4 regions of the Maridesulfovibrio bastinii DSM 16055 genome follow, and region 3 is predicted to be linked to each of the others. Evidence: riboswitches for the same ligand, from Rfam matches in the RefSeq annotation. Region 3 holds a riboswitch; each other region holds the start of a gene.
The links. Region 3 has a riboswitch for cobalamin ahead of G496_RS0118225 (sirohydrochlorin cobaltochelatase). Riboswitches for the same ligand answer to the same signal wherever they lie in the genome.

Region 1: linked by a shared signal. The riboswitch ahead of G496_RS0101835 (ribonucleoside triphosphate reductase) and the one ahead of G496_RS0118225 (sirohydrochlorin cobaltochelatase) in region 3 are both predicted to bind cobalamin.
Region 2: linked by a shared signal. The riboswitch ahead of metE (5-methyltetrahydropteroyltriglutamate--homocysteine S-methyltransferase) and the one ahead of G496_RS0118225 (sirohydrochlorin cobaltochelatase) in region 3 are both predicted to bind cobalamin.
Region 4: linked by a shared signal. The riboswitch ahead of G496_RS0115230 (TSCPD domain-containing protein) and the one ahead of G496_RS0118225 (sirohydrochlorin cobaltochelatase) in region 3 are both predicted to bind cobalamin.

Annotation. Positions count from the first base shown of each region.
Region 1 is NZ_AUCX01000006.1:165,013-169,839, forward strand. It holds gene G496_RS0101830 (hypothetical protein) at 1-7, opposite strand, end outside; gene G496_RS0101835 (ribonucleoside triphosphate reductase) at 138-2,198, opposite strand; cobalamin riboswitch at 2,422-2,552, opposite strand; gene G496_RS0101840 (sensor histidine kinase) at 2,880-4,289, shown strand; gene G496_RS0101845 (sigma-54-dependent transcriptional regulator) at 4,289-4,827, shown strand, end outside.
Region 2 is NZ_KE387015.1:67,262-72,088, forward strand. It holds gene metE (5-methyltetrahydropteroyltriglutamate--homocysteine S-methyltransferase) at 1-2,130, opposite strand, end outside; cobalamin riboswitch at 2,207-2,424, opposite strand; gene G496_RS0116470 (DUF4136 domain-containing protein) at 2,661-3,236, opposite strand; gene G496_RS20155 (PilZ domain-containing protein) at 4,044-4,418, shown strand.
Region 3 is NZ_KE387016.1:168,501-173,327, forward strand. It holds gene leuB (3-isopropylmalate dehydrogenase) at 1-546, shown strand, start outside; gene G496_RS20280 (MATE family efflux transporter) at 641-2,011, shown strand; cobalamin riboswitch at 2,041-2,230, shown strand; gene G496_RS0118225 (sirohydrochlorin cobaltochelatase) at 2,339-3,238, shown strand; gene G496_RS0118230 (FecCD family ABC transporter permease) at 3,256-4,314, shown strand; gene G496_RS20285 (ABC transporter ATP-binding protein) at 4,314-4,827, shown strand, end outside.
Region 4 is NZ_KE387014.1:172,621-177,447, reverse strand. It holds gene G496_RS20725 (sensor domain-containing diguanylate cyclase) at 58-2,151, shown strand; gene G496_RS0115240 (GNAT family N-acetyltransferase) at 2,196-2,663, shown strand; cobalamin riboswitch at 2,821-2,963, shown strand; gene G496_RS0115230 (TSCPD domain-containing protein) at 3,202-4,827, shown strand, end outside.

The DNA.
Region 1 (4,827 bases), on a different contig from region 3:
GTATCATAAAATTTTCCTTGAATTCTTCATGTTAAACATGGTTGGAGGCATCGCCACTATACCCATTAGGCGATCATAAAAAAAGGGGCGGATTCACGTCCGCCCCTTTAATAGAGATACTGTATGGAATAAACTGATTACGAGCAGGCGCAGGAAGTACGGCTGTACTCGGTACGTTCTTTGTACTCTTCCTGTTTTCCCTTGTTCCAGCGGCTGACAGGACGATAGTAACCGACAATTCTGGTATAAACTTCAGCTTCTTTACCGCATTCCGGGCATTCAAAATGCTCACCGTAAATGTAACCATGATCTTCGCAGACTGAGAAAGTAGGCGTAACCGAGATATAAGGAATCTTGGTATTGGTCATAGCTTTGATAATGAAGTTTTTAAGCGCGGTGGTATCAGCAACAGCCTCGCCAAGGAAAGTATGGAATACTGTTCCACCGTTATACAGAGTCTGCAACTGGTCCTGATGCTTGAGAGCATAGACAACATCCTCAGTGATACCTACAGGCAGCAGAGTGGAGTTTGTGTAATAAGGATCTGTTGTTCCGGAAGTCTGAATGTCCGCATAAAGGGATTTATCAATCTTTGCCAGACGATAGCAGGTTCCTTCACCGGGAGTTGCTTCAAGGTTGAAAAGGTTGCCGGTTTCTTCCTGAAATTTAACGCTGAGTGAACGCAGGTGATTGAGAACACGGGTCATCAGCCTGAGTCCGGCATCGGTTTCAATACCCTTTCCAAGCAGGTTCAGGCATGCTTCGTTACCACCGATCAGGCCGATGGTGCTGAAATGACCTTTAAATCCGTTCTTGAGATAACGTTTTGTGAACGGGAACATTCCACTTTCAAGATTTGCTGTAACGAGTTTACGTTTATATTCAAGCGAATCTTTAGCCAGAGTTGCGTATTCTGCAATCAGATCCAGAAAATCTTCTTCACCCTGAGCAAGATAAGCCAGCTTGGGCAGATTCAGGGTAACAACACCGATAGAACCGGTAAGATCTCCGGAACCGAACAGTCCGCCTGTTTTTTTGCGAATCTCACGCAGATCCATCTGTAGACGGCAGCACATGGAGCGGACATCCTCAGGGTTAAGATCTGAATTAATGAAGTTCTGGAAATATGGAGCACCATATTTGGCAGTCATTTTAAGAAGCAGTTCGCCTACTTCCGACTCCCACGGAAAGTCCGGGGTAACGTTATATGTAGGAATCGGGAAAGAGAAAATACGGCCGTCGCTGTCACCTTCAAGCATGACTTCGACAAAAGCCTTGTTGAACATTTCCATTTCCTCGGCGTATTCACCGTAAGTAGTATCCTGCAGCTCACCGCCGATAATTACAGGTTCTTTGGCAATATGCTTGGGAGGAACCATATCCAGAGTGAAGTTGGTGAAAGGACTCTGACCGCCCCAGCGTGAAGTGGTGTTCAGGTTGAAGATAAGCTTCTGAACCATCTGTTTGACCTGATCGTAATCAAGACCGTCATGACGGATGAAAGGAGCAAGATAGGTATCAATATTATTGAAAGCCTGTGCGCCGGCCCATTCATTCTGGAGGGTTCCAAGAAAGTTCACAATCTGTCCGCAGGCGGAATCAAAGTGCCTTGCAGGACCGGAAGAACAACGGCCGCGAAGTCCGAATCCTTCTAGCAGGAGGTCACGCAGAGACCAGCCGGCACAATAACCGGCAAGGCCGAAGGAGAGATCATGAATATGAAAATAGCCGTGCTCGTGGGCCATTCTGATTTCTTCAGGATATTTTTCAAGGCAGTAGCGGGCCTGAACAGCTCCGGACATGTGCAGCATCAATCCCTGAAAGGAATGGCCCATGTTGGAGTTTTCATTTACACGCCAGTCGGAACGATCAAGATAACTTTCTATTGTTCCTGCTATATCAAGATATGTTTCGTCCTGCTTACGCAGTTCACGACGTTTCTCACGGTAGATGATGTACCGTTCAGCAACGGAAAAAAGCCTTCCTTCCATAAGTACCAGCTGAACCATGTCCTGAACATGTTCCTGTTCCGGGACATCGACTCCTTCGAGTTTCTTTTCAACATTTCTGCCAAGTCTTTTGGCAAGGAGCGGATCTTTGATTCCGCTGGCTTTAAGAGCTTTGAAGATCGCATCTGAAATTCTTTCAGTGGACCATGTTTCTAATCTTCCGTCACGTTTGAGAATCTGTTTAGGCATTTTAATTTCCGTTTAAATGTTGTCCGCACAAAGGGGCCTACGGTATGCAATTAGGCGCATGAAACCACGGGTGCATATAAGGCACCCTGACAAGGTCAACCGAATGGACCGCTTTATGTGTGAATCGCGGCTGGCCCGGAAGGCTCATACCGCAGGACTGATTGCAGCCTCACCCCGAATCGCGGGGTTGTTGGCGTTTGTTGATTGACCCTCAGCCGGAAAAGGCTGAAGGATACTTCAGGCAGGAGTGCTGACTTTTCAGACATGCTGAAACACAGCGGCGGAACCGTACCGGATTTTAACCGGATTTCCTGTGGCGTCCTCATAAAGGTCTCCTGAAGGACAAATCGACTTCGCTCAATCTAGCAGAGGAAAAAACTTGTATCAATAGTCTCTAGAAATTTTCTTGAAACTTCCTTTTCAGCCCTTGCGGGAGTAAGGATGAAAAGGATTGAACAGACCTTTTCCACAGTTGTTCAAAAAGATGTTTATAAGTATATAGTCTCTTGATATTTAATAGATAAAAACCGACAAAATTATTTTTATACACAAAATCAATCTATTTTTTAGAACCACAATTATTATCATTTTATCTGCTTTGACCTAATTGTCCGGTCAGGATATTTATCGATAAGATAAAACATTCAACAATTAACAACCATCGACTTCGGAGATAACTTGATGCCAAGGTTGAACATCCGCCAGAAAATCATCTTCGCCATTATAACATTCACAGTTTGTTTCGGTTGTGTTGCTCTGCTTTCATTCTCCAACATGGGTCAACTCAAGACAAGCATAGCTCTGGTTGAAAAAACTGACGACATCGCGAATCTTGTTCTTGAACTCCGCCGGGTTGAAAAAAACTTTTTCCTTTATCAGGACAAACGCTTTTTCGCTCAGGCCGGTGGCTACATAAAACAGATTTCCGCTCTGCTGGACACAATCAGAGCTAAAAAAGAAATGAAATATGCCGCAATTCTTACAGCGAGAATGAAGGATGAGCTGCAAAATTACGATACCATAATTTCTAATATGGAATATTCGGCAAAAAACTTCAAAATTTTCCCTGCCAACAGTCAGGAAAATCTCCGTGAATGCGGAAAAACACTTGTTGAAACCGCTAAATCAATCTCAGCCAGTGAAAGACTGAAAATTTTCACTATTAATGAAAAACTCCGCACCAACCTCATGGTTTCCATGACCGGTGTTGCACTGATTATGGTTCTGCTCGTATTTTTCTTTTTCAAAAACATACTCAGACCGCTTAAACAGGTGCAAAACGCAACACGCAGAATAGCCTCAGGAACATTCAAGCCCCTTGAAATACATAATGACCATGATGAAATTCAGCAGGTATTCGCAGCACTCAACAGCATGGTTGAACAATTGAATAAAAGGCAGGAGCAACTGATACAGGCCCGCAAACTGTCTTCCATAGGAACACTGGCTTCGGGAATGGCACATCAGCTTAATAATCCACTTAACAATATTTCAACTTCCTGCCAGATTCTTATGGAAAACAAATCAGGAGAAGACCCGTTCGCCGATAAAATGATGAAGAATATCAGTCAGGAAACCTTAAGGGCCAGGGATATCGTTCAGGGACTGCTCGATTTTTCAAGGCAGAAAGATTATGCTCCTTCGAATTCAAGTCTTAGATTTGTGACTGAAAGAGTCGAAGGGCTTGTTTCAAGCCGGCTGCCTGCCAATATTAAACTGAACATAGACCTTCCGCAGGATATTACCATCCCGGTTGACGCCCAGCACATGCAGGAAGTTTTCATAAACCTTATTTTGAATTCAATTCAGGCCATTGAACCGGATCAAGGTGAAATAAGTGTCTCCGGATCAATCAAAGAAAGCGGCATTCAGATTCTGGTTAAAGATTCCGGTCAGGGCATGACCCCTGACGTTATGAGCCGCATCTTCGATCCGTTCTATACAACAAAAGAAGTCGGTCAGGGTACTGGACTGGGACTTTCCATCGCTTATGGAATTATTGAAAAAGCCGGCGGAAAAATACTTGTTTCAAGCATTGAGAATCAGGGTACAACTTTCACTATAAACCTACCCCTGAACAGGGACAGCTAATGACAGCGGAAAAAATTTTAATTGTAGATGATGAAGTTATAGCTAGAGAAAATATATCCTGGATTCTTCAGCAGGAAGGCTATCTTCCGACCATAGTAGAAACCGCTGAAGCGGCTCTCGATGCCCTCTCCCAGCAGGAATATGCCCTGATCATCACAGACCTCATGCTGCCGGGTATGAGCGGAATAGAGCTTCTGGAAAAAGTTAGAACAATGCTCCCTTCGGCCGAAGTGATCGTTATCACCGGCCACGCCACTGTCGAAACTGCTGTAAAGGCCATGCAGAAAGGAGCCCATTCATATATTGCCAAACCTCTCAACATTGAAGAGCTGAAAACTCAGGTTATAAAAGCTCTGGAGCAGCGCGCCCTTTCCGTTGAAGTACTGCGCCTGCGTAAAATGATAGCTCAGGGCAGACCGGACCTGCCGCTTGTCGGTCAAAGTACTCCCCTTAGAAACCTGAAGAGGAAAATAGCTCAGGTTGCCCAGATGAACTGCAACGTTCTGATTCAGGGAGAAACAGGAACAGGAAAGGAGCT
Region 2 (4,827 bases), on a different contig from region 3:
GAGTTCTGCCATTTCATCGGCAGAGGGAATTCTGGGACTGTGGATGTCGTAAATTCCCGGACCTACTTCGTTGGGATAATTATATATGCTGAAAGTGTGCAGCAGCTCCATATCACTTCGGCTTGCCTCCATGCTGATAACATCCGCATCAAGGTCGGCAATGGAACTGATTATTTTACCAAAATCGCAATAGCACATGTGGGTGTGAATCTGAGTTTCATTGCGGACAACGGTTGAGGCGAGTCTGAAACAGGCTACAGCCCATTTAAGATAATTGTCCTGCTCCGAAATTCTCAAGGGCAGCCCCTCGCCAAGGGCTGGTTCATCTATCTGAATAGCTTTCACTCCAGCGGCTTCCAGATCAGCAACTTCATCCCGTATCGCCAGAGCAAGCTGCCGGCATGTTTCACTGCGCGGCTGATCGTCACGCACAAAACTCCAGCAGAGCATGGTTACCGGTCCGGTCAGCATTCCCTTGACCTCCCGGCTGCTTACGGATCTGGCATATTGAATCCATTTAACCGTCATGGGTTCAGGGCGTGAAATGTCGCCAAAAATTACCGGAGGTTTTACACAGCGAGACCCGTAACTCTGAACCCAGCCGTTCTCGGTAAAGCAGTACCCGTCAAGCTGCTCCCCGAAGTACTCAACCATATCATTGCGTTCAGGTTCACCGTGAACCAGCAGATCAAGACCTATTTTTTCCTGACGGTTAATGCAGTCCTTGATTATTTCCTTAAGTTTGCCTTCGTAGACATCAACATCAATCTGTCCGTCTTTATATTTTCGCCGCAAAGCCCGCAGTTCATGAGTCTGGGGGAATGACCCGATGGTGGTCGTTGGTAGCAGAGGAAGCCCAAGGTTGTTTCTCTGGGATTTGGCCCTCTGACTATAAGGTGCTTGTCGTTTATAATCATCAGAGTTCAAAGACTGAATACGTTCGGTAACTGCCGGGTTATGAACCCGCGGGCTTTTGCGGCGGGACTCCTGAGCCTTGCGGCTTGCAAGGAGTTCTGAAGAAATATCTTCACCATTTACAGCTTTTGCAATCAGGCCTATCTCCACACATTTCTGTCTGGCAAAGGCAAGCCATGATTTTATTTCCGGATCAATTTTATTTTCATAATCGAGGTCAACAGGAGAATGAAGCAATGAGCACGAGGAACCGGCCAGCACACGCTCACTTCCAAGGGTGTCAACAGCTCTGCGCACATTATTCACAGCATTATCAAGATTTGTTTTCCAGACATTGCGACCATCAACAACACCAAGTGAAACAGCCATATCAGGGGAAACCAGTTCCAGAAGCCGCTCAAACTCATCACAACCACGAACAAGATCGGCATGAAGAGCATCCACCGGCAATGAGGTGGCCAGTTCAAGATTCTCTCCGTAGGTTCCAAAATAATTGGCTATCATCAACTTAACATCTGGAACGGCCGCACGAAATGCAGCATAGGCATTCTTGAAACCGTCTTTAAGTTCTTCGTCCAGATCAGTAGCCAGAACAGGTTCATCCAGCTGAATCCAAGAGCATTCTTTGGACAAATCCTTTAATAGTTCAATATAGGCTTCAACCAGACCCGGAAGCAGATCAAACTTATTAAATTCAACCTTTACGGACTTACCGAGGCTCAAAAATGTCAACGGTCCGGGCAGAACTGCTTTGGGAGTAAATCCTGCTGCTTTTGCTTCCCGTACCTGATCCACTATGGAATTATCAGCCACATAAAATTTCTGCCCTCTGGTAAATTCCGGCACTATATAGTGGTAGTTGGTGTCAAACCACTTTGTCATCTCCATAGCCTGCACTCCACCTTCACCGGCCTCGCCGCGGGCCATGGCAAAGTAGAGTGACAGTCCGCTTGAATATCCTGCTTCAACATATCTTTCAGGAACAACCCCGAACCTGAAAGAATTATCAAGGATATGATCATATAATGAAAAGTCGCCTACAGGCAGCAGATCTATCCCTGCTTCATGCTGAACAGTCCAATTCTGTTTTCTAAGATCTGCGGCAGTTTTCAAAAGTGATTCTTTGCTTGTCTGTTCTTTCCAGTAACTTTCAAGAGCTTTTTTAAGCTCACGGTTACCCCCCATCCGTGGAAAACCAAGAGTGTGCGTCAGCATACTTATCTCCATGTTTAAGATTTCAGCTATTCCAAAGCTGGTTTGAAGACAGATTTACTTTTCCCGGACGCGGGGATCATAAACAATAAGCTCGGGACGTCTTCCGGCTTACGGACTGCGGTTGACGCACCTTGCAGAAAACTTCCCAGTATACCCAGTGTCTTCTGCACAATACACTCATATTAAATGGAATGTATTAATAATGTCCGATTACGGCAGCGCGCCTGCGACGGACTCTCACCGTCTTCCGTTTCCTGAACTTCGCCTTCAATGTCTAAGTAGATATATAAAGATATTGTTATATAGTCAAGCAAAACTAAAGCTTATTCAGAACCAAAATTCTATGAGTGAGTTAACCCCAAGTCCATACTTACGCATGGATTATAAAAGGCAGCCTTTTCAACTTCAGCTTTAACACTGAAAACTGTCCAGCCCTAAAATTGGTCCTTTGGGTGTAAACATATTTCAGGACGGCTCACTCACCAGAATATAAAAGTCCCCTTGGATTCTTCCAAGGGGACTTTTTCAAATTATTTATTGCAGCTTCTTAAATTGACCTTTTCAGAAAATTTTCCCGGTTGGCCCGGAAAATGTGAAAGAGCTCCTTTCAACAGGCATGGACCGACAACAGCCACCCCTTCCCTGTCGGAACTGGATGCTGAACTGCGCCATAGAAAAACAGGATTGTTCTCAGAGCCCGGGCTGATCATATATATTTTAACCTGATTAATATTGGTTTCTGAGTTACCTTCGCGCTTAAGACTGTCATCTACATATTCTTTATCAATATAATTGTAGCCCCAGCCGACACGATCATAGCTGACCCCGCGGGCTGTGAAAGATTTTGAACCATATCTGACCATCACAGAAAATTCCGGGGACTTTTCATCGTAAATGTAGCCTTTCTGTTCCAGTTCACTCTTAGCCTGCGCATAAAGTTTTTTACCAAGCTCTCCACTATCCTGACCGGAGTCTGCCATATTAAAGCGTTTCATTGTCTGGATGCCCTGAGTTGAAACTGGCTGGTTACGGACTTCCATATCCACATATACACATCCCGACAGGACAAGCCCGGCCATAACAACCAATAATAAAAATTTTCTCACCACAAACTCCTTAAGAACAGTGCTTCGCCTGATATTAACTAATTAATTTACTTGTTACTACCCGTTTTATCTAAGTCAATAAAGAAATAAATGACCTGAATCCCCCTTATCACCTTAAGAAAGAGATAAGCAGGACAAAAATGTTTTGGAAAGAGTCGGAACAGGTGTCTATGCCTGCACTTCCGCCGGGGCTATGCACGTTCTGGCTTTAAAAGCAGACGGAACTCTATGGGCGTAGGGAACAAACAGTCACGGAGAACTGGGAGATGGCACCACCACAGACAAAAGTTTACCTGTAATGATTTTTCCAGCCTACCTGACTAAAAAAACTTCAACTGATATCGCCACGATTAAACTTCTCCTGCTAAATTAAAATATTAATTTAGATAGCCAGAAACGGCTGTCTGCGGTTTTCAAAATTTGAAACTGTAGGCAGCCGTTTTTATTTAATAAAAACACAATAATGGACTTTGATGATGCTCAAATCAGCTTTTCAGCGACTTAATTAATAATTGAATCAGCTCTTGCAAATTTACTAAACATAAATTTTGTTATTTGTTTTCTAAATAAATTTATTTTTAACTTATTAAAAAAGCATACAATCTTACACTGTATTTTTTAACACGATACAGCAAATAAATGTGATAATCCTCTTATCTTACTTATTTTTTTAAATTTTATAGCATATAAAACGAGTCATTTAAACATATCTACATAAGTAACCTTATTAATTATCACCTTTCTAAAGAAAACAATTCACCTTTTTATTATGAAAGTGTAATGGCTTCCTCTTGGAGGGAAGGGATCATGAAAAATAATATTGAAAGAAGAAAAAAAGAAAGAATTGAGCTGAAGACAGTCGTTGAAGTTCTGAGAATGTGCGATATCGCTGTCATGACCGGCAAAGAAGATGTAGATGTAACCATCAGGGATATTTCCACGACTGGAATGGGCATAGAAGTCTCCGAAGAAACGAGCATTAATCGGATTGACCTTGGTGATAATTTATTTATCCGTGGATGCATCTTCAACGATAATATAGGATTCTTAAGCAGCCAGAAGGCATCTGTTGTCTGGAAGTGCAACAATAAATTCGGACTTCGCTTTACCCCTGAACTGGATATAAATTTAGACGGCATACGCGAAATGCTCATAGGTGGTTCATACCGCCTGCTTCATTAACATTCCGGCACTATCATTATTTTGTAGCTGTGACCTATTTTATGCTCACTACTTAAGCTTATCCTAAGATAATAATTTGTACTTCAAACCGGCGACCAAAAGCATATACCGGCATCATCTGCTTAGATTATAAATTTTCTTTTGATATAGACCAACCACGTCATACACATATCAAGACCTTGCATATCCTTAAAGCTCCGATCGATTGTAAACACTCACTTATCATATAATCCATTTCCAAAACACATATATTAAAGTAAACGTTCTAAAGAAAATTTAAATAACTTTACTATGGTATATCGCTAAGTAGCAGAGAACTGCTAGCAGTATATCAGCATAGAGACTATTACATTAATATTTGGAGCTTGAATTGCATTATTATGAATGCTATATTGCCACAAATTATTTC
Region 3 (4,827 bases):
TTTGAAACAGCTCGCAAGCGTAAAAAACGTGTTTGCTCTGTTGATAAGGCTAATGTTTTGGACGTTTCCCGTGTATGGCGCGCTATAGTCATTGAAGTTTCCAAAGAATACCCTGACGTTGAACTTACTCATCTTTATGTTGATAATGCTGCAATGCAGCTCGTTCGTGATCCTTCACAGTTTGATGTTATCGTAACCGGAAACCTTTTCGGTGACATACTTTCTGATGAAGCTTCCGTTATTACAGGATCAATCGGAATGCTGCCTTCAGCTTCTGTTGGCGCTGCAAATCCCGGTATTTTTGAACCTATCCATGGATCAGCTCCTGATATTGCAGGGGAAGATAAAGCTAATCCTCTGGCAACAATACTCTCCATTGCAATGATGCTTCGCTATGCGTTTAATCTTGATAAAGAAGCAGAATGCATTGAAGCTGCTGTAGAAAAAACTCTCAGCTCCGGATTGAGAACCGGAGATATTATGGATGAAGGTGGAACCCTTGTTGGCTGCAAGGCCATGGGTGAAGCTGTTATTAAAAATCTTTAATATCATCTAATTATTTAATTCTGCAGCCGTATGCCTGTCCTAAGGCATGCGGCTGTTTTTTTAAACTTTTCTGTAAATGAGCTTGGACATATAAATGGAAGATACAGCAAAAAATCAACACCACGCTTTTGAAAGCCATCCACACAAGACATTATTTACCCTTGCTATACCTGTTTTATTCTCCCTTGTAGCGGAGCCTGTAACTGGTTTGGTAGATACGGCTTTTATCTCTAGGCTCGGGGCACAGCCAATGGCTGCTCTCGGGATAGGCACGATGGTTTTTTCATCTGTTTTCTGGATTTTTGGTTTTTTGGGTATCGGTACTCAGACTGAAGTCTCGCATTCCCTTGGCAAAGGGGATGAAGTAAGAGCCTCTTCACTGTGCTGGCTTGCAGTTGGATTGGGACTTGTGCTTGGCTTTTTACTTATCGCCGTGCTTTACCCTATGCTTGGTATTATTGCCGAAGGAATGGGGGGCACTGGTGACGTCCTGCAATATGCACAAGAATATATGCGCTATAGACTGCTTGGTGCCCCTGCAATTCTGGTTACACTTTCCTGTTTTGGGGCTCTGAGAGGCTATCAGGAAATGCAGACCCCTCTTTGGATAGCCGTAGGTTTAAATGCTGTTAATATCTGTCTGGACTGGCTTCTTGTTTTCGGGCACGGACCTTTTCCGGAAATGGGAGTGGCCGGAGCTTCTCTTGCCAGTTCAATCAGCCAGTGGTTCGGCGCAGCAGGGGCTCTGATAATTATAAAGAGAAGATTCGGGTTAAATTTAAATTTTGGAATTAAAGATATTCGCAGACTTTTTGTGATAGGCGGAGACCTTTTTATAAGAACTGGAAGTGTCTGCGTTTTTCTATTGTTCTGTACTCGTGTGGCCACGAGGGCAGGGGCTGATGCCGGAGCGGCTCATCAGGCTATCAGACAGTTTTTCGTTTTTCTGGCTCTTTTTCTGGATTCTTTTGCTATTTCAGGCCAAAGCCTGGTCGGTTATTTTATAGGTTGCTCAGATATTTTTCATGCTCGCAAAGTTGCTTCACTGGTATGCTTCTGGAGCTTCATAACTGGAATTTTTCTGATGATTGCCATGATTCTTGGAGAAAATACTGTAATCTGGATTCTGGTTCCTAAAGAAGCTGTAAAAGTTTTTATTCCTGCATGGCTTGCTGTATCCCTTTTGCAACCGATTAATTCTTTGTCTTTTGCAACTGATGGCATCCATCTGGGAACAGGTGATTTTTCTTATTTACGGAACAGTATGTTTACTGCCGTTTTGATAAGTGTGGCAGCTATCTTTTTAGTTGAAAGGCTGGAACCTGAAAATATGCTTTTATGGATTTGGATAATTTCCGGGATCTGGACATCTCTTCGGGCTCTTTTCGGTATGATTCGAATCTGGCCGGGGATAGGTCGTGCCCCGCTAAAAAGTGAGAATCAACCGACTGTAGCAACAAATTAATTTCGTTGACATCGTTTCATAAAGAGTTCTATCAATTTTTCACCTGAGGTGCTTTGGCGAGCTTAATAGGGAACCCGGTTAAAATCCGGGACGGACCCGCCGCCGTAAGTCCTTATAAATCTTTCCCCTTTTTAAGAAAGAGTGTCACTGGATTTTTTATCCGGGAAGGCCGGGAAAGATGGGACAAGTCGGAAGACCTGCCTCGGGATGGCTACAACATAGTTTACACAGTAACGGGGCTTTTACCGTGTAAAAGGGCAGGTCAGAATTTTATTTATTGGCGTGCACCACCCCTATTATAAGCCCCCGAAATGTCAGGAGACTGCTATGCAGCGCTGTTTTGGGGAAAAATCCTATTCAATTCCCGCTCTAATTTTACTCATACTGATTCTTTCCGTAGGTACCGCTTTTGCCGGTCATGCTCGACCCGAAAAAAAAGGAATTCTTCTTGTTGCTTTCGGTTCATCTGTTGATTCTGCACAGATTTCATTCAAAGAGATTGATAAGAAAGTTAAAGCTGAGTTCCCGGGAGTTCCTGTCCATTGGGCTTTCACGTCTTCTATTATCCGTCACAAGCTGGCTAAAACTGAGAATAGAAATATAGACTCTCCATCGATTGCGCTGTCAAAAATGATGGATGAGGGTTTTACCGATGTAGCCGTTCAATCACTGCACACAATTCCAGGTGAAGAATATGAAGGTCTGCTGAAAACAGCAGAAGCTTTTGAAGGTATGCCTAAAGGAATGAAAAAAATTACTGTAGGCAGACCCCTTCTTTATAATGATGGTGATGTAAAAAAAGCTGTTGATGCCCTGATAGCTTCCTTTCCAAAGGGAATAAGAGCACAGGATTCAATTGTACTGATGGGACATGGTACACCGAGTCCGGCTAATATTTATTATCCTGCAATTCAATATTATTTGAATCTTAAAGGTTCCAATATGTTTGTTGGAACCGTTGAGGGATTCCCTTCTCTTGAAAATGTTATGGATAAGCTGCCTTCACCCAAAAAGGGTAAAGTGTATCTGCTGCCTTTCATGTCTGTAGCCGGAGATCATGCCCATAATGATATGGCTGGCAATGAAGACGACTCATGGAAATCCATCCTCACCAAGGCCGGATATGACTGCGTTCCTGTAATGAAAGGAACTGCTGAATATCCTGCTGTTGCAGAACTCTGGATTATGCATCTGAAAGACGCATTTAATGCGTTAAGCCATAAGTAAATTATACAGGCGGTATGATGAGGAATTACGGAAACAGGGTCGAAGCGGCAGCAGTTGGTCTGCTGATTGCTGGTACATGTTTCTCACTTGTCGCCGCCTGTTTTTTTGGTCCGTACGATATCTCCGTTATACAGGTTTTAAACGTGCTTGCGGACCAGCTTGGCTTTGTAAATTCAACCAGAATTGATAGCGCTGTAAGGTTTGTCGTCATTGATCTGCGTTTTGGCAGAATTTGTCTGGCTTTTTTGTGTGGCTCATCGTTATCAATGGCCGGAGTTGTTTATCAGGGGGTTTTAAGAAATCCTCTTGCAGATCCATTTACTCTTGGAGTCAGCAGCGGTGCTGCTTTTGGCGCTTCTCTAGCTATTTTTTTAGGTTCGATCCCATTGCTTTCATTTCTGTGGAACTGTCTGGGCTCATTGTTTCTTCCGCTGGCAGCGCTTGCCGGGGCTTTAGTTGCTCTTACTGCTGTTCTTTCTCTTGGAAGCATAGGAGGTCGGATCAGCCGCGAGACTATCGTTTTAGCCGGGATAATTGTTTCAACCTTTCTGGCTGCTTTGATTTCTCTGCTTAAATCTCTGGATGAAGATTCTGTCAGCAGTATTGTGTTCTGGATAATGGGCAGTTTTCAGGGACGCGGATGGGAGCATGTCTATCTGTTGTTACCATACGCGGCTGTTGGATTTCTGCTTGTTTTTTTCTATTCGCGCGAGCTGGATATTCTGTCTCTCGGTGATAATGAAGCGTGTCATCTCGGAGTGAATGTTACCAGATCGCGACTTGTACTGTTGCTTGGAGCAAGTCTTGTTACCGGAGCTGCGGTTGCTGTTTCCGGAGTAATCGGGTTTATAGGTCTGGTTGTTCCCCATCTGGTCAGGATGTTGTTCGGCTCCAGACACAGACCATTACTAATATTATCTTCACTGCTTGGAGGTCTTCTTCTTGTCTGGTCTGATGTACTGGCCAGAACAATTCTTTCCGGGGGTGAAGAACTTCCTGTAGGTGTTGTCACAGCTATGCTTGGAGGTCCTTTTTTCTGTCTTATTCTCAGAGCATATAAAAAGGTGCATTTGTGATGATAAGCATGGAAAAAGTTTATTCAGGATATGGCGAGAGAGACATCCTCAAGGACATAAATCTTGATTTCAGAAAAGGGGAAATGGTTGCTGTTCTGGGGCCAAATGGAAGTGGTAAAACAACACTTGTTTCAACCATATCCGGTATCCTTTCTCCAAGCCTTGGTTCGGTTAAAATTTTAAATAGATCTGCAAGAGAATATTCACGAAAAGATTTAGCCAGAATAATGGCAGTTATCCCCCAGCGAGTTGAATTATCTTTTGATATAACTGTAAGGGATATGGTTTTAATGGGTCGGTATGCTTACACTGGATGGTTTTCCGGCTACGGCAATGAAGATTACAGTAAATGTTTTGAAGCAATGGAAAAAACATCTGTTGCTCATTTGGCCGACCGAAGTATTAAAGTCCTTTCTGGTGGAGAGTTTCAGCGCGTACTTATCGCAAGGGCTGTTGCTCAGGCCACTTCAATGATGATTCTTGATGAAGCAGCTTCGGGAATTGATGTTTCCG
Region 4 (4,827 bases), on a different contig from region 3:
AATTATAGTTCCAAGTAACAGTAGATATTTATCAGAATTAACTGAGAGCAGGTTGTTATGAATGTATTATGTAATATAGTCAGGACATTTTCTATTGCCATATTGATCTATGCTTTGCTGGTTTCAAATTCTGATAGTTATGCTTCTGATAATTTAAGAGAACAGACTAATATACTTATTCTTGATTCCTACAATCCTTTTATGCCTTGGTCTCACGATTTTTATGAAGGGCTTAATGAAATTTCTAAAAAATCAGATTATAATATCCATTTATTTATGGAATATCTTGATGCTCAAGGCATGGAAAGTGAGGTCAATTACGAATTTTTATTCAGGTATCTAAAAGAAAAGTATAAAAATATTCATTTTTCAGGAGTCATTGCCAACTCAGACGTTGCTGCTGAATTTACCTTGAACTATGGACAGTTACTCGCCGTCCACGCACCCAAAGTTATCTATACAACTAAGCGAAAATCTTTGAACGATGATGATACAGTTTTACATTTATGGGGGGATGTTAACCTTTCTGTTGATAAAACGGTTGAAATAGCGTTGCAGCAGAATCCTGGAGTCCGGTCTGCACTTATAATTGAAGGGGATAATGATTCCAGCAGGCACAGGTGTGAAAGAGTCAGGCAACAGCTCAAAACTTATAAATCAATTACCGTAAAGACGGTATCTGATTTTTCTTTAGCAGAATTGAAAAGGATAGTTGCCGGGCTTGACCGTGATACAATTATTTTTTGTTCATTAATCTGGTCGGATAAGACTGGTTCTCATCTGGTGCCGCGTGAAGTGGCAGAAGAAATAGCGACAATTTCAAATGCTCCGGTTTACAGCTTCTGGGGATCATTTATGGGTACCGGTATTGTCGGCGGACATCTTCTTGATGCCGGGAGTATCGGTAAGCAGATGGTTTATTCTCTTTTAGATTATATGGAGTCAGGACATTTCAGTAAATCTAATACAACCTTGCGGACTTTTATAGATTTGAAAGCTGTCAGACGTTTTAGCCTTGATATGGAAAGTATCCCTGAAAAAGCTGTTCTAATAAATCATCCGGTCAGCCTGTGGCAAAGGTTTCGCCGTGAATTTATTGTAGCTGGTATAAGCCTGTTGATTTTTTCAGTAAGTGCCGTGATCTGGCTTAGCAAGCTCTCGGTTTTAAATTCCATGCTCCGCAAAAGTCGTGATGAACTGGAAAAAAGGGTAGATGAAAGAACAAGTGAACTGACTCTTGCTAATGTCGCTTTGAAAGACAGTGAAGCGCGGTATCATGCTTTTTCAAATGCCATTTTTGAAGGTGTTAGCATAATTAAGAAAGGTAAAATTATTGATGGGAATAATATTTTATCAGAAATGCTCGGGTATCCTCTGGAAGAAATTATAGGGTCCGAAGTGACCAGATTTGTAGCCCCGGATGAAGTCGAACGGGTTAAAAGCAATATTTTAACAGGGCATAACAGTTTGTATGAATCCTTATCTGTAAAAAAAGACGGAACTGTTTTTCCTGTTGAAATTCGAGGAAGAATTTTTAGATACAAGGGGGAGATGGTCAGGGTTACAGCCATAAGAGATATTTCAGAGCGCAAGCAGGCTGAGAAAGCCTTGCAGGAAACAAATAAGAAACTTATGGATATGGCTATGCAGGACGGTCTGACCGGTATCGCCAACCGCCGTAATTTTGATATCAAACTGGAAGAAGAATGGCGCAGAATGATGCGGGATAGAAAAATGCTCTCGCTTATTATCTTTGATGTTGATTACTTCAAACTTTATAATGATACATACGGACATCAGGCTGGAGATATCTGCCTTCAGACAATTGCAGGGCATACAAAAAGTATTTTTAAGCGTTCTGGTGATATGCTGGCAAGATATGGTGGTGAGGAATTTGTAGGAATACTTCCGGGTACCGATGGGCATGGAGCCGCGGTTCTTGCGGAGCAGATTCGTGTCAGAGTGGAAAATTTGAAGATGCCTCACGAATCATCAGAAATAGGTGATTATGTTACGGTAAGCTGCGGATGTTCCTCGGTTGTTCCCAATAAATCGACCACACTTCAGGCTCTGCTGGAAGTTGCTGACAAAGCCCTGTATGAAGCCAAGGAAACCGGAAGAAACAGGGTTGTTTCCAGAAAACTTAATTAGCATGTTATGTTTTTTCTAAAAAAGTGTATTGGGAAAAGAAGTATATGTCGGAAGCTGTTAGTATAAGACCTCTTTTAACCGTTGAAAACTCGGTTATAAATCTTGTTCTGGATGTTTTTCATAAATGTGTGGCCTCTGAATTTTCAGATGAAGGAGTTTCAGAGTTTAAACAGTTTGTCAGCTCAGAAGCCTTGAGTCGCAGATTAAATGAAATTTCATTTGCCTTTATTGCGGAAATTGAAAATCATCCGGTCGGGATTATTGAAATAAAAGATAATAATCATGTGGCTATGCTGTTTGTAGATTACCGCTATCATAAACGCGGAATAGCCGGTCGGCTTTTCAGCATAGCCAGAGAAAAATGCATTGCAGATAACAGCAGCTTTAAAGGTATGACAGTTAATTCTTCACTGGGAGCTGTTCAGGCTTATGAAAGGCTGGGATTTTTACAAATAGGCAGTGAACAGAATTTTCATGGCATCAGGTTTATACCAATGGAGATGGCTCTTTAATTTGTTTCGTGAACTATTATAATTTTATAGATGACCACGATTATTATCCTTTTTTTTATTGATTAAAATTTAAATATTTATACCAGTTACTTAATACGTTTCATAAAAAAAAGATAAAATCGTTGACGTGAAAAGATGTTCTGTTAAGGTCTCTTTCATCAGTTTGTGGTCTTCAGGAATTTGCCTTCCGGGCTGTCTGAATTGGAGAACCCGGTTAAAATCCGGGGCGGTGCTGCCTCTGTAATTTCTATCATTAATGATAGTATAAGCCAGAACTCCAACCTGAAGAATGTCTGTCTTTTCAGACGATGTATAAAAGTGATACTTTAACCGTAAAGTATCAATCATAAAACCGTCCAGCAGGTGCAACCTTCCGGGTTACCTGCACTCATTAAAGATCTCCATAGATATTTCCGGCTTTACTTTGCGACAGCCCGCGCTGCCGTTTGGGGGTATTGTTGTGTTTTTATCAGGTGGGGAATTCTTTTTGTGGACTAAATCCCAGATCAGGCAAAGGCCTTTAAACGAGTTTGAATTAATGACCGAACAATCAGTTATCACCCGTGAATCAGCTAAGATGGCTCTTGAAGAGCATACCCGTTTTCAGGAAACCGTAAGTTCCAAAAAATATCAGATCCGCGATCCAGAAGGACGTCTCCTTGAGCATTCGTTTACCGATGTAAAAAACAGGCTTTGCCGTGAGTTTTTAAAAAATTCCAGTTTTAATAAGCAGGAAAATGAACAGGTTTGTGAAATGCTCCAGTCCGGGCGTTTTATCCCTGCTGGTTCTATCCTTTGCGGTCTTGGAAATGACCACGCAAAATGTTCTTTAAGCAACTGCTATCTGGCAAAAATTGAATCAGATTCACTGGAAGGTATTTTTGAAGCCCAGAAAAAACTGGCAAGAACATATTCTTATCGTGGCGGCAGCGGTATAGATATTACCATACTCCGTCCGGCTGGTGATCCTGTCAACAATGCTGCGGTAACATCATCTGGTGCTGTAAGTTTTATGCCGTTATTCAGTGAGCTTACCAATACCATTGGCCAGAACGGCAGGCGCGGGGCGCTCATGATATCTCTTGATATCCGCCACCCTGACACTAAAAGGTTTATCTGGTGCAAAAGCAGACCCGGAGATATTTTCGGGGTGGATTCACTGACCGGTAAAATGCAGGATGTGTTCGGCGCTAATATCAGCCTGAAAGTTACTGATGAGTTTATGAAGGCTGTTGAAGAAGATGGTGACTGGACTTTTGTTTTTCCTCACCGGTCAAAAATATCAGCTAAAATTTATGATGAATCAACCTTGCAGCTTGTACCTGAGGTTTATGCAGCCCTTGATCCGCGCATCGGTGATAGAGTTGAAGCTGAAATAGTATATAAAATTGTTGAACTGGATGCCGAAAATTGTCTGATTAAAGTTCAGCCGGATCTTTCAACAGATGATGCCAAAGCCCCGTTGGGAGCTGAATCTTTTATTTTTTCCGTATCAAGACGGCGCAGTGAAAATTCGGATATCTTTGATCTTGTCCGTACCGTGTATAATACGCTCTGGGATGGCGACTACAGCAGATGGCAGGAGCTTGGACTTCCGCTTAAGGAGTATGAAAAGGTTAAAGCCCGTGAACTGCTTGAGGAGATAAGTGCTTCGGCATGGCAGTCTGGAGATCCCGGAATACTCTATCAGGATACGACACAGCGCAACACACCGGGTACTTATATCGATCCGCTCAGATTGAAACCAATGTCCACAAATCCCTGCGGGGAGCAGGCTCTTGGTTATTGGAGTAACTGCCTGCTGGGAGCCATGGTTCTTTTCCGCTATGTGGTAAACCCGTATACTAAAGAAGCAAGATTTGATTCTGAATTATTTCAGGAAGATCTTATCAGAACTCTGGCATTCATGGATACTATGTCCGATCTTAATCAGGATAAGCACCCATTGCAGGAGCATCGTGATGCGGATCGTTATGGCAAAAGAATCGGAATTGAATTTACCGGTCTTGGCGACATGCTGGCAATGCTCGGTATGCGTTATGGTAGTGCTGAGTCAGTCAATTTTGTTAAGGATATTCTCCGCGAAAAAGCCATTGTTGAGATTTCAACCAGTGCCGACCTTGCTGAACGTTTCGGCGTGGTTGAAGCTTTAAAAGATGTTGAT